DNA from 2 places in the Streptacidiphilus sp. BW17 genome. Region 1 is predicted to be linked to the other one. Evidence: riboswitches for the same ligand, from Rfam matches in the RefSeq annotation. Region 1 holds a riboswitch; the other holds the start of a gene.

Region 1 (14,507 bases):
GCGAAGGCGAGGATCCGCTCGGTGAACCCGTGCAGGGCCTGCTGGGTGTGCTCGTAGCTGCCGAGCGCGACGATCTCCCGCATCTGGAAGCTGGCCAGCCGGCGCAGCCCGCTGTAGTGGTCCTCGTTGCGGAAGCAGCGGTTGACCAGGGTCACCAGGGTGTCGTCGGCGACCTGCCCGCCCTCGTGGTACAGGTACGCGCCGTAGCAGGTGGCGTGCGGCAGCCCGTACCGGGCCTCGCGCAGCGCCTCGGGGGCGAAGCGGCCTCCGGTGGGCTTGTGCTGCTCCCGGGTCAGGTCCAGGGAACCGGCGACCCAGGCCAGTTGGGGGAAGTTGGTGTAGACGTCGAACTTCTCCAGGTCGGTCACCGGGTAGAGCGGCGGCGGGCTGATCTCGTCCGCTCCGGCCGCCAGGCCCCAGCCCGTGAAGACCCGGTCGAGTTCCTTGATCAGCCGGGTGGCCTCCGGCCCGAGGATGGCGAGCGCGGGCGCGCCGTCGCTCCCGGTCAGGCGGTTCATCGGATGAGTCCCGTCCTCTCCAGGTATCTGGTGGTCTTGCGGAGGGTCCGCCGCTCGGCCTCGGCACGGGCGGGCGACTCCAGCAGCAGCCGGCGCACCTCGTGCGGCCTGTCCAGCCCGGCGTCGCGGTAGACCTGCGGGTGGTACAGCGAGTCGAAGCTGTGGGTGAGATAGCGCCGCAGGTAGTTCGAGATCTCGGTGAGCTCCTGCTCGGACGCGGTCTGCTTGAGGTCCTGGTAGAGCAGGTCGACCAGCTCACGCCCGAAGGCGATGTGCCGGGACTCGTCCTGGTGGTGGATCCGGTTGATCGCCCGGATCGTCTCGTGCAGCCGTTCGTCGGTGGCCATCGTCGCGTTGAAGTGGTCCACCAGCTCCTCGAAGATCAGGATGCGGGCGAAGACCAGCAGGCTCTCCGTCTTGGCGGAGTGGCCCACGGCCTCCGCGCCGCCGGCCGGCTGGCGGTAGATCTTTCCGCCGTAGCGGAGGCAGAACTCCGCGAAGAACCACATGTGCTCGTTCTCCTCACCGATGAAATGGTGGAAGAACTCCGAGGGCTTCTCGAAACCGGCCGTGTGGATCCGGTTGACCACCTCGGTCAGCAGTTCCCGGATGCCGTGCACATTCAGGCTGTAGAAATTGATGCTTTCGTACCTGGACAGGGTGCGGAGCTGTTCCGGGGAAAGCGTCCCGGCGAGTTCCGTGCCGTAGGTGGTGGTGAGTTCGGGGCTCATCCACCAGATGTCCTCGGGGAGCCGATCCGGCCACGCGAAAAGGCGGTAGGGGTTGTAGTAGTCGTCGATCGACTTGGCGGTGAGGCGGTCCATGATTTCCTGGAACCGGCTGTTCCGGTCGATCACATCGCTGACCATGGGGCGAGGACTCCGTTCGCCTCGGGGCTCTGTGGTGTGCCTCCACCCTACGGATTGGTCTGAACCTTTCTCAATGTCCGGTTCCGGCTGCCGAATTCGGCCAGCGGACGGTCAGTTCCGGGCCGTAAGTTCCGGGCCGTCAGTTCCGGGCGCTGAGCTCCGCGCGCAGCGCGGCGTTCTCCTGCTCCAGCCGCGCGAGGCGCTCGTGGACCGGGGCCAGGGCGCCGGAGAGTTCGTGCTCGCTGAAACGGCGGGTGATGTGGTTCTGGCAGTTCCAGGCGAAGGCCTCCACCCGGATGGTGACGAGTTGTTCGACCGTCCCATCGGTGCGCGGCGAACCGAGGCGCTCGGCGAGCACGGGGTCCTCGCCGACCGGCACGGCGGTGGCGTGACCGAACAGCTTGAGCCGGGCCTGGCGGGCGTGGTCGAGGAAGAACAGCGCGACCCGGTCGTCGCCGCGCACGTTGCCCGTGGTGATGTACTGCCGGTTGCCCCGGACATCCAGATAACCGAGCGTGTGCGCGTCCAGGACGTGGACGAACCCCGGCGGGCCGCCTCGGAACTGGATGTACGGCCAACCGGTCTCGCCCACGCTGGCGAACAGGAAGCCGTCGAGACCGCGGATGAACTCGGCCGCAGCGCCGGTGAGCGGCTCGGCCTCGTCGCCGCCCGCACCCCGCAGACGACGGTCGGCCGCCGTGGCGCTGCCCATCTCCTGCTGGACCCTACGCACCGAGGACGTGTACGCGAGTCGGTCGTAGCGGCTCATGCGACGCTCCTCAGAACCGCGTCCACCAGGCCGGTCCTGGCGGCCAGGACGCCGGCCTGGAAGCGGCTTGTGGCCGACAGGTCCTCCATGATCGAGGCCACATGACGGCGGAGTGTCCGGTCGGACATGCCCACCCGGCGCGCGATCACCTCGTCCTTGGCCCCGGAGGCCAGCAGGTCGAGCAGGGTCGCCTTCAGATCCTCCAGCGTCCCGGCGTAGCCGGCCGCCCCGGAGTCGACGGTGAACGCGGATTCCCAGGCCCTGGCGTGCTGTCCGGCCAGGAAGGCCGCGACCGCGCCCTCGTAGACGACGGCGATCTCGTCACCGTCACCGGCCGGGATGAAGGCCGTCCTCCGGTCGAAGACCAGGAAGCGGTCGCGCACCTCGTTGGTGGTTCGCACCTGCCCACCCGCAGGCAGGAGTTCGCCGATGTGCGCGCGGGTGTCGGAGTCGCCGCGGGCGGTGTGGGGGTAGAGGACCCGTCCCTGCGCGCCCCGGCGCACGGCTTCCAGCACCAGCGGGCGGGCCAGCCGCAACTCGGGGGTCTCCTGGGCCACGCAGGGCTGCATCACCAGGACCTCGGTGGTGCAGCCCTGCGCAGCCTCCAGCAGCCGCAGTTCGATCTCCTCCGGGTCGTCGGTGATCACCACCGACTTCGCGCGGGTGCCGGCCTGCTTCTGCTTCTCGAATGCCGCCACGAAGGAGCTGAACGTCCCCCTGAAGCCCGCCAGTCGGCGACGTCTGTCGAGGATCTCCCGCTCCAGCGGGATCAGCAGCTCCATCTGGGCGGCCTCCGGGCTGACCGCGATCAGCCGGTCCGTGCCGCGCTCGGCCGACCTGACCAGGCGCAGATCGCGCAGCGCGGCGACCGCCCGGTCGGCACGCTGCTGTGCGACGCCGAGCGCCTCGGCGATGCCGGAGGGAGTGAAGTCCGGTAGTCCGAGGGCGTGTTCGTAGCAAGCGATCATGAATTCGTCCACCTCGGCGGCCCGCTGGACGTCCTGACGCAGGGCCTCTGGGGAGAGTTCCATCGTCATCTCCTTCTGATCGCGTGGATGATGCCGACTCGGCCGCAGGGGAGGAGCCCGAGCCGGCCCGCACGGGCGGCTGTCAGGGGCGCGATGAGCTGTCGCAACGTGTCACCTCATGAATCAGCGCGGAACCAACCTCTGGTGATCACGGTACGCAGCGGGCCTGCCGAGGCTCCTACAGTCGGACCAGAGGACCGCAAGCCCGGAGTTGAGCCGATCACAGCCAACATGCCTCCCCTGACCAGCAGTTCCGCCGACCGCCCCGGACCGGTCGGCGGGGCACCGGCAGAACTGCGGTACCTGCCGCAACAGTTGCCCTTCCGCCGCCCGGCGGACCGGCGGATCACGGGGCCGGGGGAAGGACCACGGTGCCGTCCCCCCGGTGCGCGGCGGTGAGGCGACGCAGCGCCAGTTCCTGCCCGTCGCTCCAGTCGGCCTGCCGTGCCAGCTCCAGCGCGCTGCCGAGCAGCTCCACGGCCTGCGCGTCGTGCGCCATCGCCGAACGGCATTCGGCACGCCGAAGTTGGGCCGCGGCCTGGGCCTGCAGCCGGCCGTCGGCGACCGCGGCGAACAGCCCGGCGGTCGCGACCTTGAGGCAGTCGCCCGTGTACTTCCCTGCCGACAGATGACTGTGCAGGCTCTCCGCCAACCGCCAGGCGACGCCGGGGAAACCGGCGCCGGACGCCTGGAGGACCGCGCTGGACAGGTTCTCCCGCTCCGCGGCCAGCCACTGCGCGGCCTGACCGTGACCCGAGAAGACCAGCGCGGCCGACGGCGCGGAGCCTGCCTCGGACCGGTCCGAGGCAGGCTCCGACGGATAGAGCAGCCGGACCGCGGCGTCGGTGTGGTAGAGGTACCAGTCGTAGAGCCGCTGCTGGGCGGCGTGCGCCTCGTCCCTGCCGACCAGTTCGCGGGCGTAGGAGCGCAGCAGATCGTGCAGCCCGAACCGGCCGGGCACCCGTTCCTGCACCAGATGCGCGTCGGTCAGGCTCACCAGGAGTCCGGCTGTTCCGGCCGAGGTCGAGTCCACCAGCGCCGCCGCGCCGGGCACCGTGACGTCCTGGCCGGGCATCAGGCTGAGCAACCGGAACATCCGCTGGCCCGCTACCGGGAGCGCGCGGTAGGAGAGGTCGAAGGCGGCCCGCACGGTCGAGCGCCGATCCCCTTCGACGCACAGCCGGCTGAGCACGTCACTGCCCGCCAGTTCGGCACCGTAGTCGGCTATCCCGGCGTTGCGGGCCACCACGTTGGCGCCGGCGATCCGGATGGCCAACGGCAGACCGCCGCACACCTGCACGAGCCGGCGGGCCGCCTCCTGCTCGGCCGAGACCCGGCACGCGCCGACGATGCTGCTGAGCAACTGGCAGGCCTCGTCCGGGTCGAGCACGTCCAGGGCGAGGCGTCGGGCACCGTCGCTCGCCACCAGCCCCGCGAGCTGGCTGCGGCTGGTGATCATCACCACGCAGCCCTGCGCGCCCGGGATCAACGGTCTGACCTGCTCGGCATCCCGTGCGTTGTCCAGCATGATCAGCATCTGCCTGCCGGCGAGCAGCGTGCGGTAGAGCGCCGCGGCCTCGTCCTCGTCGGCGGGCACCTGGTCGGCCGGGGTACCCAGGGCCCGGAGGAACTGAGCCAGCACATCGCTCGGGCGCAGCGTCGGAAGCGGTGAGTGGCCGCGCAGGTCGACGAACAACTGCCCGTCCCCGAAGTGCTCCCGCCGCGTGTGCGCCCAGTGCTTGGCGAGAGCGGTCTTGCCCACCCCGGGCGGCCCGACCACGACCACCAGCTGTGAGCGCCGCGCCGGGTCGGGCGAGACGAGGTCGTCCAGCTCCCGCATCTGCCGTCCCCGCCCGACGTAGGAGCCGGTCCTGGCGGGCAGTTGGGCCGGGGGCGGGCCGGCGGGCACCGCGCGGTCGGCAGGAGCGGGGGCGTCGAGGCGCTGCGCGGTGGGCAGTTGCTGACGCAGCACCCGCATGTGGGCGTCGCGGAGCTCCGCGCTGGGCGCGATCCCCAGCTCCTCGTCGAGCCGGTCACGCAGGCGGCTGAACACCTGGAGCGCGGCGGCCTGCTCCCCGCAACTGGCCAGGGACAGGATCAGCCGGGCGTGCAGACCCTCGTGCAGCGGCTCGGTGTTGACCAGGTCCCGCAGCACCGGGACGGCCTCCTCGTGCCGGCGCAGCAGCAGCGCCGTGTCGGCGTGCAGCAGCGCCGCCTCGACGCGCCGCTCGTTGGCCGCCACTGCCGCCGGATGCTGACGCAGCACCGGGTCCGCATCCGCCAGCACCGGACCCCGCCACCACTGCAGGGCCTGCGTCAGCGCCGCGTACGCGGCCCCGGGGTCCGGCACGCGGCGCAACCGCTTCGCCTGGGTCAGCTGCTCGTCGAAGTGGCCCAGGTCGATCTGGCCTCGGGACGCCTTCAGCACGTAGCCGGTGGGCGTACGGGCGACCGTCGGCGGCGGGACCGTCGGCAGATCGCCCGGTTCCAGCAGCTGGCGGAGCTGGCTGACATAGGTGTGGATCAGGCTCTGATGGGAACTGGGCGGCCCGGACAGCCATAGGACGTCCGTGATCTCCTGCTGGGTGGACGACTCGGGGTACTTGAGCACCAGCAGGCCGAGCAGGCGGCGCAGCATCGGACTGGTGACAGACACGGAGCCGTCACCCCGCTGGAGGGAGAGCGGGCCGAGAATCAGCAGGCGCGGCCGACTGACGCCGCGAGGCGGCGCGGTGCGGCCGACCGCCAGCAGGTCCGCCCGCTCTCCGCGAGTCAGCTGCAGCGCCTCGGCCAGGCGCTGCAGGGTGCGCGTCTGGGGGCGCTGGACCCGGCCTCGCTCGATGTCACGCAGCGCCCTGGTGCTGATCCCGGCCCGCGACGCGGCCACCTCCTGACTCAGCCCCGCCCGTCTGCGAAACAACTGGAGCGTCGTCCCGAACTCGCCGGACTCGGCTGCACCACCTCCCCGGGGAAGCCCCCCGCCCCACTCCGACATGGCATCCCCTCGTCCGGTGTCCGTGACCCGTCATGACCGCCCGCGGCATCGCAGCCGAGTGCGGCCGGTTTTGCCGTGACTTCGTCAACGATCATTTTGGACTAGACCAATGAACCAAGGGAAGACCCGCACCCGGGGGCGAAACGCCGCATTCCGACGAAGAACCGGCGGTGCGACTCGGTCTGGTCGGCGATCGGGCGGGTCTTCGCCATGGACGAGTTCGGCCCGCTGGGCGTCCGTCCTACCGGCGGGTCCTGCTGGGCGAAGGCCGGCCTGGCCGACGTGGGACTGAGCGTGCCGCGCAGCGCGTCAGGGGTGTTCTCGGTAGCCTCCGGTCCCTGTGTCGCATCCGGTGCGGGTGGTGGGTGTCAGGAGGTGGAGCTTTTGCCGATCAGCCACCAGCGCTGGATGCCGGAGCTGTCCAGTGTGAGTGGCACGCCGTCGACGTTTTCCTGGGTGGCCGCGTACTGGCTGCTTTGCCAGAGCGGCACCACGGGAACGTCCCGTGCGATGTCTTGCTGGATCTGTGCGTAGTCGCTCTTGGCGTCCTCGCGGTTGGTGTGCGCCAGGCCGTCGGCGATCAGGGCGGCGGGAGCGGCGTAGCCGTTTTGGACGGCGTTGTGCGGGCCGACGAGCGGGGCGATGTAGTCGTCGATGTCGAGGTAGTCGGAGTACCAGGTCAGCGAGTAGGCGTCGAAGTCGGGCTTTTGCAGGATCGCTGCCGCGAGCTTCGGGTGGGTCACGTAGTCGTGCAGGGTGACCTTGAAGATGCCGCCGGCCTCGAGTTGCTGCTTGATGAGCGCGGCTTCCTGCGCGATGGCCTGGTCGCCCCTGCTGTAGTACGAGAAGGTGAAGGGCACCGGGAGCGACACCCCGGCGCTCTTGAGCTGCTGGCGGACCTTGTCCGCGCTCAGGGGCCGCTGGCCGTAGACGGAGAAGCTGCTGGTCGCGTCGGCGATGCTGCTCGGGACGATGGTGTACGCGGGGGAGACCATGTGGCTGAAGGCCTTGTCGGCGATCGCGCCGCGGTCGAGCAGCTCGGCCACCGCGCGCCGCACGGGCTGCTTCGCGAAGACGCCGGACGCGGTGTTGAGCACCAGCATGTGGATGCCGCCGCCCGGGCCGGAGTCCACTTGGAGGCCGGTGCCGAGCTGCTGGTTCTGCTGCATGCTGACCACGTCGGAGACGTTGAGGTCCGCGATGACGGTGTCGACCTGGTCGTCGTCCAGCGCCTTCTTGGTGCCCTCCTGGTCCGGGTAGTACCGCAGGTCGATCCCCGAGTTGCGCGGAGTCGCGGCGGATCCCTTGTAGTTCGGGTTCAGGGAGAGCTTGACCTCGCTCGGGGACTTGTCGACCCCGGAGCCGGTGAAGGTGACCGAGTCGATCTTGTACCGGCCGGAGCCGACGACACCGGTGTAGTCCAGGGCGGCTTCCTTGGCAGCCGGGAGGGTTTTCGGGTCGATGATCGAGGCGACGCCGGAGCTGAGCTTGGCCGGCATGGTCGCGTCCGGAGACTTCAGGTGGAAGACAACCGTGTCGTTCCCCCGCGTCTGCACCGACGCGATGGTGGCGCCCAGGATCGCGACCGGGCCGTTCGGATCATTGATCGCCATGACGCGGTCGATCGAGTACTTGACTGCCGCGGCGTTGAGCGGGTCGCCGTTGGAGAACGTCATGTCCGGGCGCAGAACGCACGTGTAGGTCTCGTCGGCGTGATCGGTGTAGCCGCACGACTGGGCCGCGTCCGCCTGCGGGGTGTCCGAGCCCGGCCGGTAGCTCATCAAGCCCTGGTAGATGTTGGAGTAGAGCGTCCACGCGCCGATGTCGTAGGCCTGCGCCGGGTCGAGCGTGGTGTAGGCGTTCGCCGAACCCACCGTGATGACCACAGGCGGCGCCCCCGCAACCTGGCCGGTAGGCCCCGAGGGAGCACACGCGGCGGTCATGGCGATCAAACCCGTGCAGGCGAACGCTGCTGACATTCGCTTGGCTGCTGACATCGTGTTCCGCATCTCCAAAAATCGTGAAGTGAGCAGCCTCCCACGCAGGTCGCACGAGCCACGCAACCGCTCCTGGACTGACACTCACTCAAAGAGACGCCCCGCCAGGAGCGATATATTCGCCTAGGTCCTATAAATCCCATCTTGTTATGACGTTTAGTACATACACGGAAACTCACCGTGGAGCCGCGCATCCCTCAATGACGCACCGAACAGCGCCCTGACCAGGCCATATGTGCATACCCTGTGGATTTTGGATGGATTACGTGGAGGGTGTGCCGACGAACCCTGCCGCCACACCCTGAACGGACCCTGCTCCGCCACGTTGAGTGCTCTGCCGCGAAAGAGGGCGGCGCCGGTAGGCCGACGTCAGGAGGCGAGCCACCGGTCGCCCGCAGTGCCCACCGGTGGGCCCCAGGGTTCGCCGAGGCCTGTCGGCCCACGCCTGGGCACCCGTGAACCCGGTGCCCGGTCCAGGGCCACCGCCAGGTCCATCGTGAACGGGGAGTTCCGGCCGCGCGGTCCAGGCGGTGTCGCTGCAGCAGCGCTGGGCGGCGGAGTCGTCGATCGATCTCGTGGTAGCTTCGCGGCGGAGGCTCATAAGTGCCAGCCCCGGACGAGACGTGCGCCGTACCCGGCCTGCAAAGACGACGCATTCGGGAGGCGTCATGGCCACAGGGACATCCTTCATCGATTTCGACAGCCCGGTTCGCAGGCCCCGGGAGTTGGACGTCCGCTGGATCCACGGCTCACCGTCGTCCAAGCACAACACCGACCCGGACATCCAGGTCTACGCCTACGACGAGCACACCGTCATCCTGCGTCAGAACATGGCCATCCACTACGAAGCGCCGTTCCTGTTCCTGCTGTTCGGCAACACACGGGCCGTGCTCATCGACACCGGAGCCACCGCGTCCACCGAGTTCTTTCCGCTGCGTCGAGTGGTTGACGAACTCATCGACGGCTGGCTCGTCCGCAACCCCCGGCCGGACTACCAGCTGCTGGTACTGCACACCCACGCCCACGGCGACCACATCGCGGGTGACAATCAGTTCGCCGACCGTCCCGACACCACCGTGGTCGACGCAGACCTTGCCACGGCCTGGAAGTACTTCGGATTCGCCCAGGACCCCACCGCCGTGGCGCGGATCGATCTGGGGGGCCGCGTGCTCGAGTGTCTCGCTACCCCTGGCCACCACAAGACAGCGGTCACCTTCTACGACCCGTGGACCGGGGTCCTGCTCACCGGCGACACGGTCTACCCCGGCCGCCTCTACATCCAGGACTGGTCCGCGTTCGCCGGGACCATCGACCGCCTGATCGAGTTCTGCGAACACAGACCCGTCACTCACGTCCTGGGCTGCCACATCGAGATGACCACCGAAGCGGGCGTGGACTATCCGGTCCGCACCACCTACCAGCCCCACGAACCCCCGCTGCAGATGACCACCGGGCACCTGCACGAGATCCGCGACGCGCTCGTCGAGGTCAGCGACGAGCCCCGCCGACTCCCGTACCCGCTCTTCGTCATCTGCCCAGACGACTGAACCAGGCCCACGTCGCGCCGCCGGCCCGGACGCGCCACTGGCTCGGCACCCCCGAACTTCTGACCACTGTTCAGGACGGTGGGCACCGGATGTTGTGGAGACCGGGCATCGGTCGGGCACCGGTGTTGCCCACTGGCGCGGGCCGGCGCAGGAAGGGCGGACGCGCCAGGCGTGCTGATCTTCTGGCGCAGCTGCACGCCTATGCTGACCGACCTGACAGGCCCTGTGTCGCAGGCCGGACCGCCGCAGTTCGATCCCTGCCTGGCTGACGGGCGCCTGCACGGGGGCGCCTTCGGGCCGGCGAGGACCTCGCGCCGGAAGCTGACGTCGGGGCCTGGCGCTCCAAGACCGCCTCAGCCATGGCCGAGCGCTCAGAGCTGGCGGGGCCACAGGTGTCTCCGAGGTTCCGGGCCCGGATCGGGCCCGTTCACCACGGAACGCCGCTCACCAAAGCCGAAGACTTGCTCAGACGAGACGTCAACACCCGCCATCCTCATGGAGCGGCCCGACATCGACGGCTACCCGTGCTGAATGTTCTGGCTTGTCTTCGGTTCTCGTGCAACTTCTGCAGCCCCCGCGTGGTGAAGGAGGGTGAGGGCCGTCGCTGGTGCGGCTCCGTGGAGCGGGGAGGGCAGTCCGTGGTGGCGGTGACGGTGATCGTGGGGGGTGCCGAAACGCGGGAGGGGCTGGCTGAGGTCGACTTCGACGCCTTCGTAGCGGCGCACTGGCAGCGGCTGACGCGTACCGCGTACCTGCTGACGGGCGACCATCACGAGGCCGAGGACCTGGTGCAGGTCACGCTGGCGAAGGTCTACCCGCACTGGGCCAGGATCAGGCGGCTGGACGCACCGAACGCCTACCTGCACCGAGCCATGGTGAACAACGGCTTCAGTCGACAGCGCCGGCGCCGCGCCCGGCAGTTGTTGATGCCCTGGGTGCCCGAGCGGGCCCAGCCGTCCGCCATGGCGCAGGTGGAGCAGCGGTCCGCGCTGCTCCGGGCGCTGGATGAACTGCCGCCGCGGCAACGGGCGGTGGTGGTGTTGCGCTACTGGGAGGACCTCAGCGAGCGGCAGGTTGCCGACGTCCTGGGTTGCACCACTGGGAACGTCAAGAGCCAGGCCAGTAGAGGTCTGGCGAAGCTGCGGAACCACCAGGCACTGGCCGGGTACGCGGCGTCGGGATCGATGGAGGAGCAGTGACGATCCACCAGGACGAGGACATGGTGCGCCGCGCACTGGCGGACGAGGCGCTGGGGTACCGCCCGCCGCACTGGGCGGGCCCGGCCGCGGCGATCCACGAGCGCGGAGCCAGGCGGCGGGTCCGCAGGGCGTTCGCGGCGGCGGTCGCAGTCGCGGCTGTGGGCGTGGCGCTGGCCGTTACTTCAGGCGGCGCACAGGCAGGACGCGTAGTCGCCGCGTCTGCGGTGTCGCAGGCTTCCTCGACTTCGGCCCGCCCCTCGGCGTCGGCGTCGGTCGCGGCGGTCCCGTGGCCAGCAGTGCGGGTGGTCCCGGCCGACCGGGACCTGGACTTCGGCCACCAGATCTGGATGCGGCTGACGGCCGCTGAGGCATGCGAGGCTCTGGGGCCGTACGCGACCCGCGCCTATAGCTGCAACACCATCACCGACGGGAACCAGCCGCAGGGCTCGGTGAGTGCGCGGGAAGCCGCGGACAGCTCCGGAACGCTCTACGCGCCGTTGTACCTCGGCCCGGGCGACGCGGCCCGGATGACCGCCGCGGTCCACGGCAGGACCTACCGCGCCACCGTCGTGACCCTCGCCGGGCACCCCGGCTACGCGACCGGGTTCCTCTGGCTGCCCACGGGGCCGCAACCCCCGGAACACGGTTCTGAGATACAGATCACCGTCTACGACGCCCAAGGCATGGTCCTGGCCGAAGCGGAGGTGCCCGGGATGTAGTCGCAATGCCGCTGAAGCCCTGTCACCAGCTCGTCCCGAAGGAAACCGATCATGCATCCCGCTACGCGTCGCGCAGCCGCCGCGACCCTCGCCGTCTCCGCCGCGATGGCACTCAGTGCCTGCCGTTCTTCCGGTCCCGCCGCAGGCGCCTCCGCCACCACCTCCGCGGTCGCCGCAGCGCCGAGCCCGTCCGCGTCCGCGCATGCCTCCGCGACCACCTCCGCAACCGTCTCCGCAACCTCCTCTGCGACCGCGACCGCCTCCATGACGGCGACCCCGTCCCCCACCGCCGCAGTCTGCGAGAACCTGGTGGCCACCGCTGCCGTCAAAACAGCGGTCACCCAGGCCTACGGGGCGGTGGCCCACCTGGACCACATCCAGCCCCGGGCCGGCGGCTTTCTCTACGGCGGGTGCGGAGGCGTCATGTACGCGGAGACAAGGTTCACCCCGACCGCCGACGCGACCACGAACGAGCAGGTAGCCCTCCAGGACGAGGGCAGCTCCCGGAAGTACTTCCGCCTGAGCTCCGCCGGCACCTGGACCTACCTCGGCACCGGCGGCTTCCCCGACACCGGCGGCTGCCTCAGCCAGATCCCCAGCCCAATGGCCACGATCTGGAACGGCTGCTCCACCCGCTGAACGGCACTGCGCCAGTTCCTCCTGACCGACAGCGGCTCCTTCGTCGGACAGGTTCCCCGGCCCGAGGAGGCGGGGAACCGATCGCGATGAGGCGTCCCAACTGCCCGGCCATGACCTCCCGGCCGCCGATGCCGCCACGCAGGACGGACTCCTCCATGAGGAACGCGAAGCGGCGGTCGCCTTCGTGGAGGACGCGTCGCCGCCCGATGCGGGCGGCGACGGGCCGGTCGACGTCGTCCACGAGCCCCCGGCGCTGCTGGATCGCTTGGAGGGCGGCGGCGGTGTAGGCGCCGGGTCTGGATCAGGCCGGGCACCAGCCAGAAGGAGCAGGGCACGTCCGTCTGAGCATCGCCTTCCTCGCCGGGCGCCTGGACACCACGGGCGACTGACTGCCCATCGCGTCGCCAGCCCCGCCGCGGCCGACACGAGACACAGCATCAGGCCGGTTGCCCAGCGGGACCGCACTTGGGTGACCCGAACCCGCAGATGTTTTGGCACCTGCGTCCCTGGTGACGTTGAGAGCCGAATCCCGCGTGCCGGCCCGCCTCGCTGCCGGGTCCCCCTGAAGGCAGGAGTGCCATGCAGGTCACCGCAAAGCGATCCGTCGCGATCGCCGCAATGACGGCCCTCTCCATTGCCCTGACGGCGGCCGCGCCCGCCCCCGTCGAGGGTTCCGGAGAGGACCGACGCCTGCAGGGGCTGTTGGACGGGCTGGTCCGCGAAGCCGGCGGCCCGCCCGGGGCCATCGTCGTGCTCCGCAGCGACGAACGGACCATCGTCGTGCGCACCGGAACCTCCGATGTGGAGAGCGGGCGGCTGCCCCGGGCGGGCGACCACATGAGGATCGCGAGCGTCGCGAAGGCCTTCAGCGGCGCGGTGGCGCTGCGCCTCGTCAGCTGCGGGCTGCTGAGCCTCGACGACACGATCTCCAAGCGCCTGCCGGATCTCCCTGCGGACTGGGGCAGGGTGACGTTGCGCCAGCTGCTGCAACACACCAGCGGGCTGCCGGACTTCAGCCGGGCGCCAGCATTCGGGAACATCCTGAGGAAGGATCCGCACCACCGGTTCGACTCACGACGCCTGCTGCAGTTCGTCGCCGACAAGCCTTTGAATTTCACTCCCGGCAGCCGCTATGCGTACTCGAACTCCGACAACATCGCGGTGGCACTGATGGCCGAGGCCGTGACGCACCAGCGGTACGAGACGCTGCTGGACGAGCTGGTCTACGAACCGCTCGAGCTCGACGACACCAGCCTGCCGGCCGGCTTCACCCTGCCGAGGCCCTACCTGCACGGCTACGCGGTGACAGCGACCGGGCCGGAGGACGTCAGCACCCTGTTCGGCAACTCCGGCGTCTGGGCCTCCGGCGGCGTCGTGTCGACGCCACGGGACCTGGCAACCTTCGTCGCCGCCTACGCCGCCGGGCACCTCGTCTCGCCGTCGGTCCGTCGGCAGCAGCGGATGTTCATCGACGGGAACTCCGAGCCGCCCGGGCCCGGACGCAATGAGGCCGGACTGGCGATCTTCCGCTACACCACCCGCTGCGGCGTGGTCTACGGCCACACCGGAAACACGCCGGGATACACACAGCTCGCCGTCGCCACACCGGACGGCAGCCGTTCCATGACGTTCTCCGTGAACGCCCAGATCACACCGGCCAGCAGCCCGGCCGTGTTCGCCAAGATGCGAGCCGTCGAGGAGAACTTCACCTGCGCTCTCCTGCACGCGGACTCCTGACGGCGAGGCGAGCTACTGGTAACGGTGTCGGCAGGCGGGAGCAGGCGGTCCGACCGCCGTTGTTGCACGGGGTGAGCCACCGGGACAGCGCATGTGGGGAGCAGGGGTCGACTGGGCATCCGCCTGACGTGGTTCTGGACCTTCGCGCCTGCGGGGCGCTGCCGCGGGGCCGGGAATCTCTCTGCCCATCCGCCGAGCGGGCTGTACGGATACGTACGGGAAACGTGACCTCACCCGGCTCGTGACGCAGGCTGGACGTGCCGCCTCACGCAGGGCTGGCCCACGCGGCAGTTCAACGTCACACCAGCCATCAACTGCCCTCGCCAGGGCACGACTACGGGAGAACACTGCCATGCTGAAGCTCGCAAAGGCCCGACACGCCATCGCCCTCACCGCGGCTGCTCTCGCGATCGCCGGCAGCACGGCGGCGACGGCCGTCAGCCTGGCAATGCCTGCCGAGGCCACCACGGTTGCCGGCCACGTCAAGCCG
Region 2 (14,507 bases), on a different contig from region 1:
GGGTCCAGCCGCTTGAAGACGAGGTTGAAGAAGAGCTTGTACACGAGACCTTGGCCTTTTGCAGAAGGATCGGGTGGCAACTACCCAGGGGCGCGGGGAACTGCGCGCCCAGCCACCGGCCGAGCCGCACAGTCCCCCGCGCAGAAGTTGCACTACCGCGAAGCGTTCAGCTGCGCCGCGTGCTCCTGCAGCGACCGCACGCCCACATCGCCGCTCCGCAGCGCGTCGATGCCCTGGACCGCCGCGCCCATCGCCTGGACGGTGGTGAGGCACGGAACGGACCGCGACACCGCGGCCGTCCGGATCTCGTAGCCGTCGAGGCGCGAGCCCGTCCCGAACGGGGTGTTGATGATCAGGTCGATCTCCCCGTCGTGGATCATCTGGACGATCGTCTTCTCGCCCGCAGGGCCCTCGCCCTCGCTGTGCTTGCGGACGACCGTGGCGTCGATGCCGTTGCGGCGCAGCACCTCCGCCGTGCCGCTGGTGGCCAGGATCTCGAAGCCGAGGCCGACCAGCGCCCGCGCCGGGAAGACCAGGTTGCGCTTGTCGCGGTTGGCGACCGAGACGAAGACCCGGCCGCGCAGCGGCAGCGCCCCGTACGCACCCGCCTGCGACTTCGCGTACGCGGTGCCGAAGACGGAGTCGATGCCCATGACCTCACCGGTCGAGCGCATCTCCGGGCCCAGCACCGTGTCGACGCCGCGACCGTGGATGTCGCGGAAGCGGCTCCACGGCATCACGGCCTCCTTGACCGCGACCGGGGCGTCCAGCGGCAGCGTGCCGCCGTCGCCCTCCTTCGGCAGCAGGCCCTCGGCGCGCAGGTCGGCGATGGAGGTGCCGAGCGAGATCCGCGCCGCCGCCTTGGCCAGCGGCACCGCCGTCGCCTTGGAGGTGAACGGGACGGTGCGCGAGGCGCGCGGGTTGGCCTCCAGGACGTAGAGGATGTCCCCGGCCATGGCGAACTGGATGTTGATCAGGCCGCGGACGCCCACGCCGCGGGCGATGCCCTCGGTCGCGGCGCGCAGGCGCTTGATGTCGTGCCCGCCCAGCGTGATCGGCGGCAAGGCGCAGGCGCTGTCGCCGGAGTGGATCCCGGCCTCCTCGATGTGCTCCATCACGCCGCCGAGGTAGAGCTCCTCGCCGTCGTAGAGGGCGTCGACGTCGATCTCGATCGCGTCGTCGAGGAAGCGGTCGATCAGCACCGGGTGCTCGGAGATCAGACCGGCGTGGCGCTTGAGGTAGTCCGCGAGCGAGGCCTCGTCGTAGACGATCTCCATGCCACGGCCGCCCAGCACGTAGGACGGGCGGGCCAGCACCGGGTAGCCGATCTCGTCGGCGATGGCCTTGGCCTCGTCGAAGGAGAAGGCCGTGCCGTGCTTGGGCGCGGGCAGGCCGGCCTCGGCCAGCACCCGGCCGAAGGCGCCGCGCTCCTCGGCGAGGTGGATCGCCTCGGGCGAAGTGCCCACGACCGGAACGCCGTTGTCCTTGAGCGCCTGGGCGAGGCCGAGCGGGGTCTGCCCGCCCAGCTGCACCAGCACGCCCGCGACCGGACCGGCCTGCTGCTCGGCGTGGACGATCTCCAGCACGTCCTCGAGCGTCAGCGGCTCGAAGTACAGGCGGTCGGAGGTGTCGTAGTCCGTCGAGACGGTCTCCGGGTTGCAGTTGACCATCACGGTCTCGTAGCCCGCGTCGCTGAGCGCGAAGGAGGCGTGGACGCAGGAGTAGTCGAACTCGATGCCCTGGCCGATGCGGTTCGGGCCGGAGCCCAGGATGATCACCGCGGGCTTGGTGCGGCTCGCGACCTCGCTCTCCTCGTCGTAGGACGAGTAGAAGTACGGGGTCTTGGCGGCGAACTCGGCGGCGCAGGTGTCGACGGTCTTGAAGACCGGGCGGATGCCCAGCGCGTGCCGGACCTCGCGGACCACGTCCGCGTTCAGGCCGCGGATCTCACCGATCTGGTGGTCGGAGAAGCCGTGCCGCTTGGCGTGACGCAGCAGCTCCGGGTCGAGCTCGGCGGCCTCGGCCAGCTCCTCGGCGATCTCGTGGATCAGGAAGAGCTGGTCGACGAACCACGGGTCGATCTTCGTGTACTCGAAGACCTCCTCCGGGGTGGCCCCGGCGCGGATCGCGTCCATGACGGTGTTGATCCGGCCGTCGGTCGGGATCGCGGCCTTGGCCAGCAGCTCCGCCGTCTCGCCGAGCTCGCTGACGTCGCGGGCGAAGTCGAACTGCGAGCCCTTCTTCTCCAGCGAGCGCAGCGCCTTGTTGAGCGCCTCGGGGAAGTTGCGGCCCAGCGCCATGGCCTCGCCGACCGACTTCATGGTCGTGGTCAGCGTGGCGTCGGCGGACGGGAACTTCTCGAAGGCGAAGCGCGGGACCTTGACGACCACGTAGTCGAGCGTCGGCTCGAAGGAGGCCGGGGTCTGCTCGGTGATGTCGTTGGGGATCTCGTCGAGGGTGTAGCCGACGGCGAGCTTGGCCGCGATCTTGGCGATCGGGAAGCCGGTCGCCTTGGACGCCAGCGCCGAGGAGCGCGAGACGCGCGGGTTCATCTCGATGACGATGACCCGGCCGTCCTCGGGGTTGACCGCGAACTGGATGTTGCAGCCGCCGGTGTCGACGCCGACCTCGCGGATGACGGCGATACCGATGTCGCGCAGGATCTGGTACTCACGGTCGGTCAGCGTCATCGACGGGGCGACGGTGATCGAGTCACCGGTGTGCACGCCCATCGGGTCGAAGTTCTCGATGGAGCAGACGACCACGACGTTGTCGTGCTTGTCGCGCATCAGCTCCAGCTCGTACTCCTTCCAGCCGAGGATGGACTCCTCCAGGAGCACCTCGGTGGTCGGCGAGAGCGTCAGGCCCTGGCCGGCGATGCGGCGCAGGTCCTCCTCGTCGTGGGCGAAGCCGGAACCGGCGCCGCCCATGGTGAAGGAGGGGCGGACGACGACCGGGTAGCCGCCGAGCGTCTCGACGCCCGCCAGGACGTCCTCCATCGAGTGGCAGATGACCGAGCGGGCGGACTCGCCGTGGCCGATCTTGGCCTTGACGGCCTCGACGACCTGCTTGAACAGCTCGCGGTCCTCGCCCTTGTTGATCGCCTCGACGTTGGCGCCGATGAGCTCCACGCCGTACTTCTCCAGCGTGCCCGCCTGGTGCAGCGAGATCGCGGCGTTGAGCGCGGTCTGGCCGCCCAGAGTCGGCAGCAGCGCGTCGGGTCGCTCCTTGGCGATGATCTTCTCGACCATCTCCGGGGTGATCGGCTCGACGTAGGTGGCGTCGGCGATCTCCGGGTCGGTCATGATCGTGGCCGGGTTCGAGTTGACCAGGATCACCCGCAGGCCCTCGGCCTTGAGGACGCGGCAGGCCTGGGTGCCGGAGTAGTCGAACTCGGCCGCCTGGCCGATGACGATCGGGCCGGAACCGATGACCAGAACGGACTGGATGTCGGTGCGCTTAGGCACGCTGGCCCTCCATCAGGGAAAAGAAGCGGTCGAACAGGTAGGCGGCGTCGTGCGGACCGGCCGCCGCCTCCGGGTGGTACTGGACGCTGAACGCGGGCTGGTCGAGGCACTGCAGACCCTCGACCACGTCGTCGTTCAGGCAGACGTGCGAGACCTGGACGCGGCCGAAGGGCGTCTCGGAGACCTTGTCGAGCGGCGCGTCCACGGCGAAGCCGTGGTTGTGCGCGGTGACCTCGACCTTGCCGGTGGTGCGGTCCTGGACCGGCTGGTTGATGCCGCGGTGGCCGTACTTGAGCTTGTAGGTGCCGAAGCCGAGCGCGCGGCCGAGCAGCTGGTTGCCGAAGCAGATGCCGAAGAACGGCGTCTTCCGGCCCAACACCTCGCGCAGCACGGCTACCTGGCCGTCGGCGGTGGCCGGGTCACCCGGGCCGTTGGAGAAGAAGACGCCATCCGGATTCACGGCGTAGACGTCCTCGGCGGTGGCGTTGGCGGGCAGCACATGCACCTCGATGCCACGCTCGGCCATCCGGTGCGGGGTCATCCCCTTGATGCCCAGGTCCAGGGCCGCGACGGTGAACTTCTTCTCACCTATGGCCGGGACGACGTAGACCGCGTCCGTGGCGACCTCGCCGCACAGGTCCGCGCCCTCCATCTGCGGGGCCTGGCGGACGCGGTCCAACATGGTCGCGTCGTCGGCCAGCGCCTCGCCGGAGAAGATCCCGGCGCGCATCGCGCCGACCTCGCGCAGATGGCGGGTCAGTGCGCGGGTGTCGATGCCGCTGATGCCGACGATGCCCTGGGCCTTGAGCTCCTCGTCCAGCGAGCGCTTGGCCCGCCAGTTGGAGGAGACCCGGCTGGGGTCGCGCACGACGTAGCCGGCGACCCAGATCCGCGAGGACTCGGAATCCTCGTCGTTGACGCCGGTGTTGCCGATCTGCGGAGCGGTCATCGCCACGATCTGGCGGTGGTAGGAGGGGTCGGTCAGGGTCTCCTGATAGCCCGTCATACCGGTGTTGAAGACGGCCTCGCCGAAGGTCTCGCCGATGGCGCCGTACGCCTGTCCGCGGAAGATCCGGCCGTCCTCGAGGACGTATGCGGCGGGGACGCGGGGTGCGCGTCGCGCCGTGGGGGTGGATGCCGGTGCGGTCATGATGCGCCTTCCACGTTCTTGTCGTTCAGCACGTTCTTGTCGATCTGGTTCGAGTCGTTCTCGTGGGTGACCTTCTCGTGGGCCTTGATCAGCACCTCGATCGCGGTGACCCAGTTCTCGTGGTCCGCGGACTGGTCGGCACGGAAGCCGGAGTCGAGCTCCTTGTCGCCCAGCCGCCAGGTGACGACCAGCAGGCCGCCCTCGGGGAAAACCTTGCCCGCCAGACCCTTGTCCAGGCGCGAGCCACGCAGGTCGTCGACCGGGACGAAGAAGTCCTGCGAGGCCGGGCGGACCACCGTCAGGCCCTCGGCGCTCAGCGTGAGCTCGACCAGGCTGCGGTCGCCCAGGTGGTGGGCGACGACCCGGTCCAGCCAGTTGCCGGCGGTGGTGGTGCCGACGTACCGGCCCTCGGTCTCCAGGATGGTCTCGGTCGTCCGGGCCGGGATGCCGGTGAGCTCCGGGAGTCCGGACTGCACGGTCTTGCGCCACTGCCAGCCCTGGCGCATCAGCCAGTAGACGAGGGCGATGACCAGCAGGATGCCGATGACCCAGCCGACCAGGTCACCCACATGGGTGACCGGCGCGGAGTGCGGGGTCTCCGCTGTCTGCAGAGACGAGGCAAGCAGCTTGACGCTGTCGGCGGCGCTCATACGAGCTCACCGTCGAGCACCGTGGCGTCGCCGCGCAGGAAGGTGGCGACGACGCGTCCGGGCAGGTCCATGCCGCGGTAGGGGGTGTTGCGGCTGCGGGTGGCAAAGGCGTCCGGGTTCACCTCGCCACGGTAGTCCGCGTCGAAGAGCACCAGGTTGGCCGGCTCGCCCACCGAGACGGGGCGCCCGTGGCCCGGGATGCCGCTGATCGCGGCGGGCTTGGCGGACATCCGCTCGGCGACCTCGGCCCAGCCCATCAGACCGGTGTCGACCATCGCGGACTGGACCACGGAGAGCGCGGTCTCCAGGCCGACCATGCCCATCGCCGCGGCGGCCCACTCACACGCCTTGTCCTCGGCGGGGTGCGGCGCGTGGTCGGTGGCGACGATGTCGATCGTGCCGTCGGCCAGCGCCTCGCGCAGGGCCATCACGTCGGCCTCGGTGCGCAGCGGCGGGTTGACCTTGTAGACCGCGTCGTAGGAGCGGACCAGCTCGTCCGTGAGCAGCAGGTGATGCGGCGTCACCTCGGCGGTGACGTCCCAGCCCTTCGACTTGGCCCAGCGGATGATCTCGACCGAGCCGGCCGTGGAGAGGTGGCAGACGTGCAGGCGCGAGCCGACGTGCGCGGCGAGGAGCACGTCGCGGGCGATGATCGACTCCTCGGCGACGGCCGGCCAACCGGCCAGGCCCAGCTCGCCGGAGACGATGCCCTCGTTCATCTGCGCGCCCTGGGTCAGCCGCGGCTCCTGCGCGTGCTGGGCGACGACGCCGCCGAAGGCCTTCACGTACTCCAGCGCGCGACGCATGATCACCGCGTCGTCCACGCACTTGCCGTCGTCGGAGAAGACGCGGACCTGCGCGGCGGAGTCGGCCATCGCGCCGAGCTCGGCGAGCTGCTTGCCCTCAAGGCCCACGGTGACGGCGCCGATCGGCTGCACGTCGCAGTAGCCGGACTCGCGGCCCAGCCGCCAGACCTGCTCGACGACACCGGCGGTGTCGGCGACCGGGAAGGTGTTGGCCATCGCGTGGACGGCGGTGTAGCCGCCCTTGGCGGCGGCCTGGGTGCCGGTGAGGACGGTCTCGGCGTCCTCACGGCCCGGCTCGCGCAGGTGCGTGTGCAGGTCGACCAGGCCGGGCAGGGCGATCAGGCCGTCGGCCGCGATCCCCCGCTCGCCGTCCCGGAGTTCGAGGTCGGCGCCGATCTCGGCGATGACGCCGTCCGTGACGCGGATGTCCTGCGGGTCGCCGCCGAGGATGCGGGCGCCCTGGATCAGGTAGTTCGTGGTGCTCACTTGCCGGTCTCCTCGGACGTGTTCGCAGCAGTCGCGGTGGAAGAAGTCGTGATGGCGGGCTCGGAGCCGCCGAGCAGCAGGTAGAGGACGGCCATGCGGACGCTGACGCCGTTGGCGACCTGCTCCACGATGACCGCGCGGTCGGAGTCGGCGATGGTCGACTCGATCTCCATCCCGCGCACCATCGGGCCGGGGTGCATGACGAGCGCGTGCTCGGGCATCAGCGCCAGGCGGCGGGCGTCCAGGCCGTAGCGGCGGGTGTACTCGCGCTGGGTCGGGAAGAAGGCGGCGTTCATGCGCTCGCGCTGGACGCGCAGCATCATCACCGCGTCGGCCTTGGACAGCGCCGCGTCCAGGTCGTAAGTGACCTGGCAGGGCCAGGTCTCGACGCCGAAGGGCATCAGCGTCGGCGGCGCGACGAGGGTGACCTCGGCGCCGAGGGTGTGCAGCAGGCGCACGTTGGAGCGGGCGACGCGGCTGTGCAGGACGTCGCCGACGATCGTCACACGGCGGCCGGCCAGGTCCTGGCCGACGCCCGGGTTGAGGTGGCGGCGCATCGTGAACGCGTCGAGCAGCGCCTGGGTGGGGTGCTCGTGGGTGCCGTCACCGGCGTTGACCACGCTGCCGTGCAGCCAGTCGGACTCGGCCAGCAGCTTGGGTGCGCCGGAGGCCCCGTGGCGGATGACCACCGCGTCGGCGCCCATCGCCTGCAGGGTGAGTGCGGTGTCCTTGAGGCTCTCGCCCTTGGAGACCGAGGAGCCCTTGGCGGAGAAGTTGATGACGTCCGCGGAGAGGCGCTTCTCGGCGACCTCGAAGGACGTGCGGGTACGGGTGGAGTCCTCGAAGAAGAGGTTCACCACCGTCCGGCCGCGCAGGGTCGGCAGCTTCTTGACGGAGCGCGCGGAGACCTGGGCCATCTGCTCGGCCGTGTCCAGGATCAGCAGCGCGTCCTCGCGGGTCAGGTCCGCGGTGGAGATGAGGTGACGCTTCACTTGGCAGTGCCCTCCAGCTCGCCGAGCAGGACGGCGTCGATCCCGTCGGTCTCTTCCAGCTTCACTTTCACGGACTCGCGCAGCGAGGTGGGCAGGTTCTTGCCCACGTAGTCGGCGCGGATCGGGAGCTCGCGGTGGCCCCGGTCGACCAGGACGGCGAGCTGGACCGCGCGGGGGCGGCCGTGGTCGGCCAGCGCGTCGAGCGCGGCGCGGATGGTGCGACCGGAGAAGAGCACGTCGTCGACGAGGACGACGAGCTTGCTGTCGATGCCGTCGGCGGGGATCTCGGTGTGCTCCAGGGCGCGGGCGGGCTTGAGCCGCAGGTCGTCCCGGTACATGGTGATGTCGAGCGTGCCGACCGGGAGCTCGGTGCCGGTGATCTCGGCGAGCTTGCGGTGCAGGCGGCGGGCCAGATGGGCGCCGCGGGTGGGGATGCCGAGCAGGACGACGTCGTCGGCGCCCTTGGCGCGTTCGACGATCTCGTGCGCGATCCGGGTCAGGGACCGGGCGATGTCGCCCTGGTCCAGTACCTGTCGCTGGGCAGCTGTGGTCATGCCGAAGCCGACCTCCTTCCCCGCCTCACGGGACGGGCCTTAAAGGATGTCTACGGGTGTGGCTCCCGTGGCGTCGGCCGGAGCAGACACGCACGTGGGGAACCGTCGTCCACCCTACCAGGGCGATCACCGAGCGCTCCCACGCACCCCCTCCCACCTGCACCTCCCGCTAAGCCGAACGGGGGTTCGCACGGGTGCCCCGTTCGGCTTGACGAACGCTTATCACTCTGCGTAACCTCACACTCAGTTACGGCCAGGCGACGAAGCGCCCGAAGATCTTGAGGATGTGCCGGGTTCGCGCCGTCCGGGCCGTGGAGACCAGACGAAGCACGTGTTCACAGCTTCAACGCTTCACAGCACTCGTCTTTGCACCTGAGTCCGGGGAGACACATTGTCCAGCGACTACGCGAAACAGCTTGGTGGCAAGCTGCGCGCGATCCGCACCCAGCAGGGGCTCTCCCTGCACGGCGTAGAGGAGAAGTCCCAGGGCCGCTGGAAGGCCGTGGTAGTCGGCTCCTACGAGCGCGGTGACCGTGCGGTGACGGTCCAGCGCCTGGCCGAGCTGGCCGAGTTCTACGGCGTCCCGGTCCAGGAGCTGCTGCCCGGCAGCACTCCGGGCGGCGCGGCCGAGCCGCCGCCGCGCCTGGTCCTCGACCTGGAGCGCCTCGCCCAGGTCCCCTCCGAGAAGGCGGGCCCGCTGCAGCGCTACGCGGCCACCATCCAGAGCCAGCGCGGTGACTACAACGGCAAGGTCCTCTCGATCCGCCAGGACGACCTGCGCACGCTTGCCGTCATCTACGACCAGCCGGCCTCGCTGCTGGTCGACCAGCTGATCAGCTGGGGCGTCCTCGACCCGGACGCGCGCCGCGCGGTCCGCGAGGACGACGCGGTCTGAGCCTCTCCGGCTCCCACCGCCGTACACCTCAGCAGAAACGTTGCGGCAGGCACCTTCGCCCGGTGAGTCCACCCGGTGAAGGCGCCTGCCGCTTCTGCGTTCGAGACTGAAGTTCACACTGTCGTTCGGGCTGCCGTTCACACTGTCGATCGCGCTGTCGTCCGCGCTGGGACGGGCGTGCGCGTCAGCGTTCGGTGCGGCGGCGGCCCATGCGGTTGGAGAGGCCGCCGAGGGCGCCCAGCGGAGCCTTGCGGGAGAGGGCGACCGCGGCCTGGTAGCGGCGGGAGGGAATGCAGACGGACTTGCCGCGGACCAGGTCACGCAGGGACTGGTCCACCACGTAGTCCGCGTCGAGCCAGAGCCACCGGCCCACGCGGGACATGTCCATCTCCGCACGCTGGTGGAACTCGGTGTGGGTGAACCCCGGGCAGAGCGCCTGGAGGCGGACGCCCGTCCCGGCGAGGTCGCGGTCCGCGCCCGCGGTGAACTGGACCACCCACGACTTGCTCGCCCCGTACGTCCCGCGCGGGACGAAGGCCGCGACCGAGGCGACGTTGACGACGTAGCCCCTGCCGCGCTCGCGCATCCCGGGGACGGCGGCACGGGTCAGCCGGAGCACGGCCTCGATGTGGACCTTGAGCATGGTCAGCTCGTCCTCGATCGGGACGTCGAGGAAGCCCTTCTTGAAGCCGAAGCCCGCGTTGTTGACCAGCAGGTCGACCGGATGGTCGGCGTCGGCCAGGCGTGCCTCGACGGCGCTGATGCCCGCCTCGGTGGCCAGGTCCGCCGGGAGCACCTCGGTGGGGACACCGTGCGCCTTGGCGAGGTCTTCCGCGAGCGTGGTCAGCCGAGACTCGTCGCGGGCGACCAGGACCAGGCCGTGGCCGTCCTTGGCGAGACGTCGCGCGAAGGCCGCGCCGATTCCGGCGCTCGCGCCGGTGATGAGTGCAGTGCGCATGCGCCCACGTTACTGGTCAGTTTGCTCCGCTTGACCCACTCGTGCCCGTGCGCTCGAAGAGCAGGTGCGCGACGGAGGGCGAGCTGACGAACTCGACGCACTCGTACCCGTCCGCAGGACCACTGCCGAGGTTGTCGAAGAGCCGCTCGCCGCCCCCGAGCAGGACCGGGACCATCGCCACGTGCAGCACGTCCAACCGCCCGCTGCGCAGGCACTGCTGGAGCGTCGACGCGCCGCCGCCCACGCGGACGTCAGCGCCGTCGGCCGCCTCGAAGGCGCGGTCCAGCGCGGCGTCCAGACCGTCGGTGACGAAGTGGAAGACCGTGCCGCCCTTCATCTCCAGCGGGGGGCGCGGATGGTGCGTCAGCACGAAGACGGGGTGGTGGTAGGGCGGCTCCTCGCCCCACCAGCCGCGCCACGACTCGTCCGGCCAGGCCCCGCGCACCGGCCCGAACATGTTGCGGCCGATCACCGTCGCGCCGACGTTCTCGTCGCCGCGCAGCAGGAAGGCGTTGTCGACGCCCTCGGTGCCGCCCTTCTGACCGATCATCCGCCGCCCGTACGCGGCCTCGAAGACCCACGTGTGCAGCCGCTGGCCGCCGACGCCGAGGGGCGCGTCCTGGCTCTGGTCGGGACCGGCCATGAAGCCGTCCGCGGAGACGGAGATGTTGTGGGCCCTCAGCTGCGCCATGCGTGCCTCCAGGATGATGCGACCGGCGTGCGTCCGGTGGGATCGACGGTTCCCATCAAAGCACCGGGGTACGACAGTGCCCGGACGACGTGAGGCGTGGCGCGGAACGAAAGCGGCGAGTGGCCGCGGCCGGAGGTGCCACCGCGTCCACTCGCCGCCGCAGACTCGCAGCCGCCGGTCTGCAGCCGCTGACCCGCAGCCGCCGGTCTGCCTCAGCCGACGAGGCCGGTCAGCTTCTCCAGCGACTCGTTGAGCGCCTTGGTGGTGGCGTCCTTGATCCGGGCCGCCATCATGTTGACGGCCGCGCCCTTGAACTCGCTGTCGACAGTGACGCTGGTGCCGTTCCCGTCGGCCGCCGCGCCGAGCGCGTAGTGCTGGTGCAGGCTGATGCCCATCGGGCCCTTGCCGTCCATGGTGAGGGAGCTGCCGGCGGCAAGCTCGGTGATGGTCCAGCTGACCTCGGCGGGCATGCCCATCAGGGTCATCTTCTCGCCGTAGACGGCACCGACCACGAGTTCCGTGGGGCCGCCGTTCGGGAAGGCGACATGGATGGTGTTCCACTCGCCGAAGCGTTCGAAGTCGGTGAGCACCGCCCAGACCTTGTCCGCCGGAGCGGGAATCGTGGCACTGACGGATACCTCGGGCATGGCCGATCCTCCTCGCAGAACAGTGCAGTAGCGCAGGGCAGAGCAACGCAGAGCGACGCGGAGCGAAGCAACGCGGAAGCAGCGCACCACCGGGCACGCTGCGTGGAGCTCCCAGCGGAGGTTAGTCAGAATCTGACGAACCATCAATAACTGTGAACGTGCTGCCTTCCTGCCAGATTCGGAGGGGCGCCAGGCGGGTGAAGCCGACGCGCTCGGCGACGGCCAGATCCGCGCCGGACTCGTAGCCCACGACGGGGAGGCCCGGGCAGTGGACCGAGGCGGCGGCGAGGCAGTCGTGCCAGGCGCGGAACAGGACCGCTTCGCGGGCGGCGGCGGTGGAGGTGGTGCCGGGGGCTCCGGCCACGTCGGCGGCGACGAAGAGGTTCGAGACGCCGACCACGCCCGCGCCGAGGCTGAGCAGCGCCCCGGCCGAGAAGTCCGGCGCGGCCATGACCAGGACCGACGGGTCCTCCAGCAGCGGGGGCAGGAAGAGGTCGGCGACCTCGCCGCACCAGGCGATCTCCCACGCCGCCAGCTCCCCCGGCGTGCGCAGGCGCTGCCACGGCGAGGTCGCGGCCGGGAGTTCCGGCTCGCGGGCGATCCAGTGCGCGTCGAGCAGCGGACGGAAGCCGTGCCCGGCCAGGTCGAGGGCGGCGAAGCTGTCCTTGACCGAGACACCGGGCGTCGTGCGGTCGACGCGGGCGAGCAGTTCGTCGACGTCGAGGCGCTCGGCGAGGGTGACGGCGTCCGGGTAGTAGCGCGGAGTGCGCTCCCGGCTGGTCCAGGCGTCGAGCCGGTACTCGCCGCTCAGGCCGTGGGCGCGGCACATCGCCTGGCACCAGTCGGCGTTGTTGCGCGCGGCGGCGCGGACGAGGCTCTGCTGAACGGTCTGGTCCATCACTCGTGGATCATCAAACATGAGGGGGCCTCGGGCCAAACCATTTTGTGAGTCCGGGCGCGAGCAGCACCGGTCAGTGGGCCGCCTTCAGGCCCACCACGCCGCCGATGATCATGGCCAGGAAGACGATCCGGGCCACGGTCACCGGATCGCCGAGCGCCACCATCCCGTAGGTCGCGGTCCCGAGCGTGCCGATGGCCACCCACACCGCATAGCCGGTCCCGAGCGGGACGGAGCGCAGCGCGTAGGCGAGTCCGCACATGCTCAGCACGACCGTCACGCCGAAGACGGCGGTCGGGAGGGGGCGGGAGAAGCCCTTGGACGCCTGCATCGCGACCGCCCAGACGGTCTCGAGGACGCCGGAGACGACGAGCACCAGCCAGGCCACGGCAGAACACCTCTCGCAGTAGGGGGCGGTGCGCGGTGCACCGCTCCTGCTGCGTCGTCTTGTCCTTGCCGGGTACGACGCGCTCGTCCGGAACGGAGGAATCCTCCGTCTCTTCGACGCTAGCACAGCCGCGTCCAACGGCAGCTGTCGGAGGCAAGCCCTAGGGTGCTGCCCATGGCGACTGCTGAGATCGACACGGCCGAACGGCGACGACGGATCCAGGCGCGGCAACTCGCCCGGTGGGCCACGCCGTTGGAGGCCGCGGACGCGGTCGTCGGGCTGCACGCCACGGACGCAGCGACGGTCTTCCTCTCGCTCGCGGCACGGCTGCGGGAGCCCGGCGTCGCGCTGGTCGAGCAGGCGCTCTACGACGACGTCACGCTGGTCCGGCTGTTGTCGATGCGGCGCACGCTGTTCGTCGTCCCGGTGGACGTCGCGCCCGTCGTCGACTCCTCGACCGCCCGCGACATCGCCGCCAAGGAGCGGAAGAAGCTGCTGGAGTTCCTCCGCGAGGGCGGCGGTTGGGACGCGGCATGGCTGGCGGAGGCCGAGCGGTCGACGCTGGCGGCGCTGGAGCGGCTCGGTGCCGCGACCGGGCAGCAACTGGGGGCGGCCGTGCCCGCGTTGCAGGAACGGGTGACGGTCGCGGTGGGCAAGCCGTACGAGGCGGTACAGACCGTGGCCTCGCGGGTGCTGCGGGTGCTCGCCGCCGAGAACCGGATCCGGCGCGACCGGCCGCGCGGGAGCTGGACGTCGAGCGCCTACCGCTGGGTCCCGAGCACGCCGCTGCCGCAGCTGCCCGTCGACGAGGCGCGCGCCGAACTGGTTCGCCGCTGGTTGGCCGCGTACGGGCCGGGCACCGAGGACGACCTGAAGTGGTGGACCGGCTGGACGCTCGGCGCGGTCCGCAAGGCGCTCGCCGCGGTGGGCGCGGAGCAGGTCACCCTGCCAGACGGCCCCGACGGGACCGGCCCGGGCCTGGTGCTGCCCGGCGACGCCGCATCCACCCCCGCTCCCGAGCCGCGCGCCGCGCTGCTGCCCGCGCTGGACCCGACCTCGATGGGGTGGCGCGGACGCGACTGGTACACCGATCCCGGCCATGCCGCGCAACTCTTCGACCGGACGGGCAATATCGGCCCGACCGTCTGGTGGGACGGTCGCGTCGTCGGCGGTTGGGCTCAGCAGCCGGACGGGACCGTCGTCCGGCGGCTCCTGGAGGACGTCGGCGCGGAGGCGGAGGCGGCCGTCGCCGCAGAGGCCGACCGCATGGGCGCGTTCCTGGCCGGGACCACGGTCACGCCCAGGTTCCGTACGCCGCTCGAACGCGAGCTCTCGGCGGTGGGGGCGCGTAGCTAGCTGGTGCCGCGCCGGCTAGCCGAGGGCCTCGGCGTAGGCGGCGCGGAGCGGTTCCCACTCCGCGGCCGGATCCCAGGACTGCCAGTCGACCGCGCCGCCCGCCAGGGCCCGGGCGAGGTAGTCGAGGTGGAGGTGCCAGCCGGCGAGGATCTGTGCGGGCTCCTCGATCGGCGCGGGCAGGCGCGCGCTGAAGGCGAGAGCCGTGCCGCCGCCCTCGTCGGTGAGCTCGAAGCGGACCCGGCCGTGCGGGTCGAGATCGAGTTGGAGCAGGGACGGAGGGTCGTAGGCGGTCACCGTGCCGGCGGCGATCACGGTGCGGCCCTCGGGATCGGTGTTCAGCCAGCGGAGCACCACAGCGCCGCCCTCCGCCGGGTCCAGCCGGTCGGCGGCGGCGAGCCAGCGCCGGAGCAGGGACGGACGCGACACGTGGCGCCAGACCTCGGCCACGGGGTGCGGGTAGTGACGGTAGAAGCACACGGCCTGGTGACCCGCGTCGATCGCGACGACGCTGCCGTCGAGCCGAGGGTCGCTGGAGGTGGCGGACACCCTCCGATCATCGCCCGCCGTTG

The links. Region 1 has a riboswitch for guanidine ahead of ABH940_RS32150 (MBL fold metallo-hydrolase). Riboswitches for the same ligand answer to the same signal wherever they lie in the genome.
Positions count from the first base shown of each region.
Region 2: it holds a riboswitch for guanidine, as region 1 does, so the genes downstream of both, ABH940_RS19715 (multidrug efflux SMR transporter) here and ABH940_RS32150 (MBL fold metallo-hydrolase) in region 1, are expected to answer to the same signal.

Region 1 is NZ_JBGCCR010000039.1:9,292-23,798, reverse strand. It holds gene ABH940_RS32185 (hypothetical protein) at 1-518, opposite strand, end outside; gene ABH940_RS32180 (diiron oxygenase) at 515-1,387, opposite strand; gene ABH940_RS32175 (pyridoxamine 5'-phosphate oxidase family protein) at 1,527-2,156, opposite strand; gene ABH940_RS32170 (LuxR C-terminal-related transcriptional regulator) at 2,153-3,187, opposite strand; gene ABH940_RS32165 (BTAD domain-containing putative transcriptional regulator) at 3,531-6,179, opposite strand; partial or broken gene ABH940_RS32160 (IS630 family transposase) at 6,378-6,461, shown strand; gene ABH940_RS32155 (ABC transporter substrate-binding protein) at 6,548-8,065, opposite strand; guanidine-III (ykkC-III) riboswitch at 8,766-8,833, shown strand; gene ABH940_RS32150 (MBL fold metallo-hydrolase) at 8,845-9,723, shown strand; gene ABH940_RS32145 (SigE family RNA polymerase sigma factor) at 10,410-10,922, shown strand; gene ABH940_RS32140 (hypothetical protein) at 10,919-11,641, shown strand; gene ABH940_RS32135 (hypothetical protein) at 11,693-12,280, shown strand; partial or broken gene ABH940_RS32130 (Scr1 family TA system antitoxin-like transcriptional regulator) at 12,348-12,606, opposite strand; gene ABH940_RS32125 (serine hydrolase domain-containing protein) at 12,860-14,017, shown strand; gene ABH940_RS32120 (hypothetical protein) at 14,370-14,507, shown strand, end outside.
Region 2 is NZ_JBGCCR010000015.1:46,705-61,211, reverse strand. It holds gene ABH940_RS19775 (quinone-dependent dihydroorotate dehydrogenase) at 1-44, opposite strand, end outside; gene carB (carbamoyl-phosphate synthase large subunit) at 153-3,467, opposite strand; gene carA (glutamine-hydrolyzing carbamoyl-phosphate synthase small subunit) at 3,460-4,617, opposite strand; gene ABH940_RS19760 (hypothetical protein) at 4,614-5,267, opposite strand; gene ABH940_RS19755 (dihydroorotase) at 5,264-6,559, opposite strand; gene ABH940_RS19750 (aspartate carbamoyltransferase catalytic subunit) at 6,556-7,551, opposite strand; gene pyrR (bifunctional pyr operon transcriptional regulator/uracil phosphoribosyltransferase PyrR) at 7,548-8,105, opposite strand; gene ABH940_RS19740 (transcriptional regulator) at 8,497-9,000, shown strand; gene ABH940_RS19735 (SDR family NAD(P)-dependent oxidoreductase) at 9,185-9,958, opposite strand; gene ABH940_RS19730 (dihydrofolate reductase family protein) at 9,975-10,649, opposite strand; gene ABH940_RS19725 (SRPBCC family protein) at 10,862-11,296, opposite strand; gene ABH940_RS19720 (hypothetical protein) at 11,418-12,194, opposite strand; gene ABH940_RS19715 (multidrug efflux SMR transporter) at 12,268-12,582, opposite strand; guanidine-III (ykkC-III) riboswitch at 12,631-12,695, opposite strand; gene ABH940_RS19710 (winged helix DNA-binding domain-containing protein) at 12,757-13,938, shown strand; gene ABH940_RS19705 (SRPBCC domain-containing protein) at 13,954-14,484, opposite strand.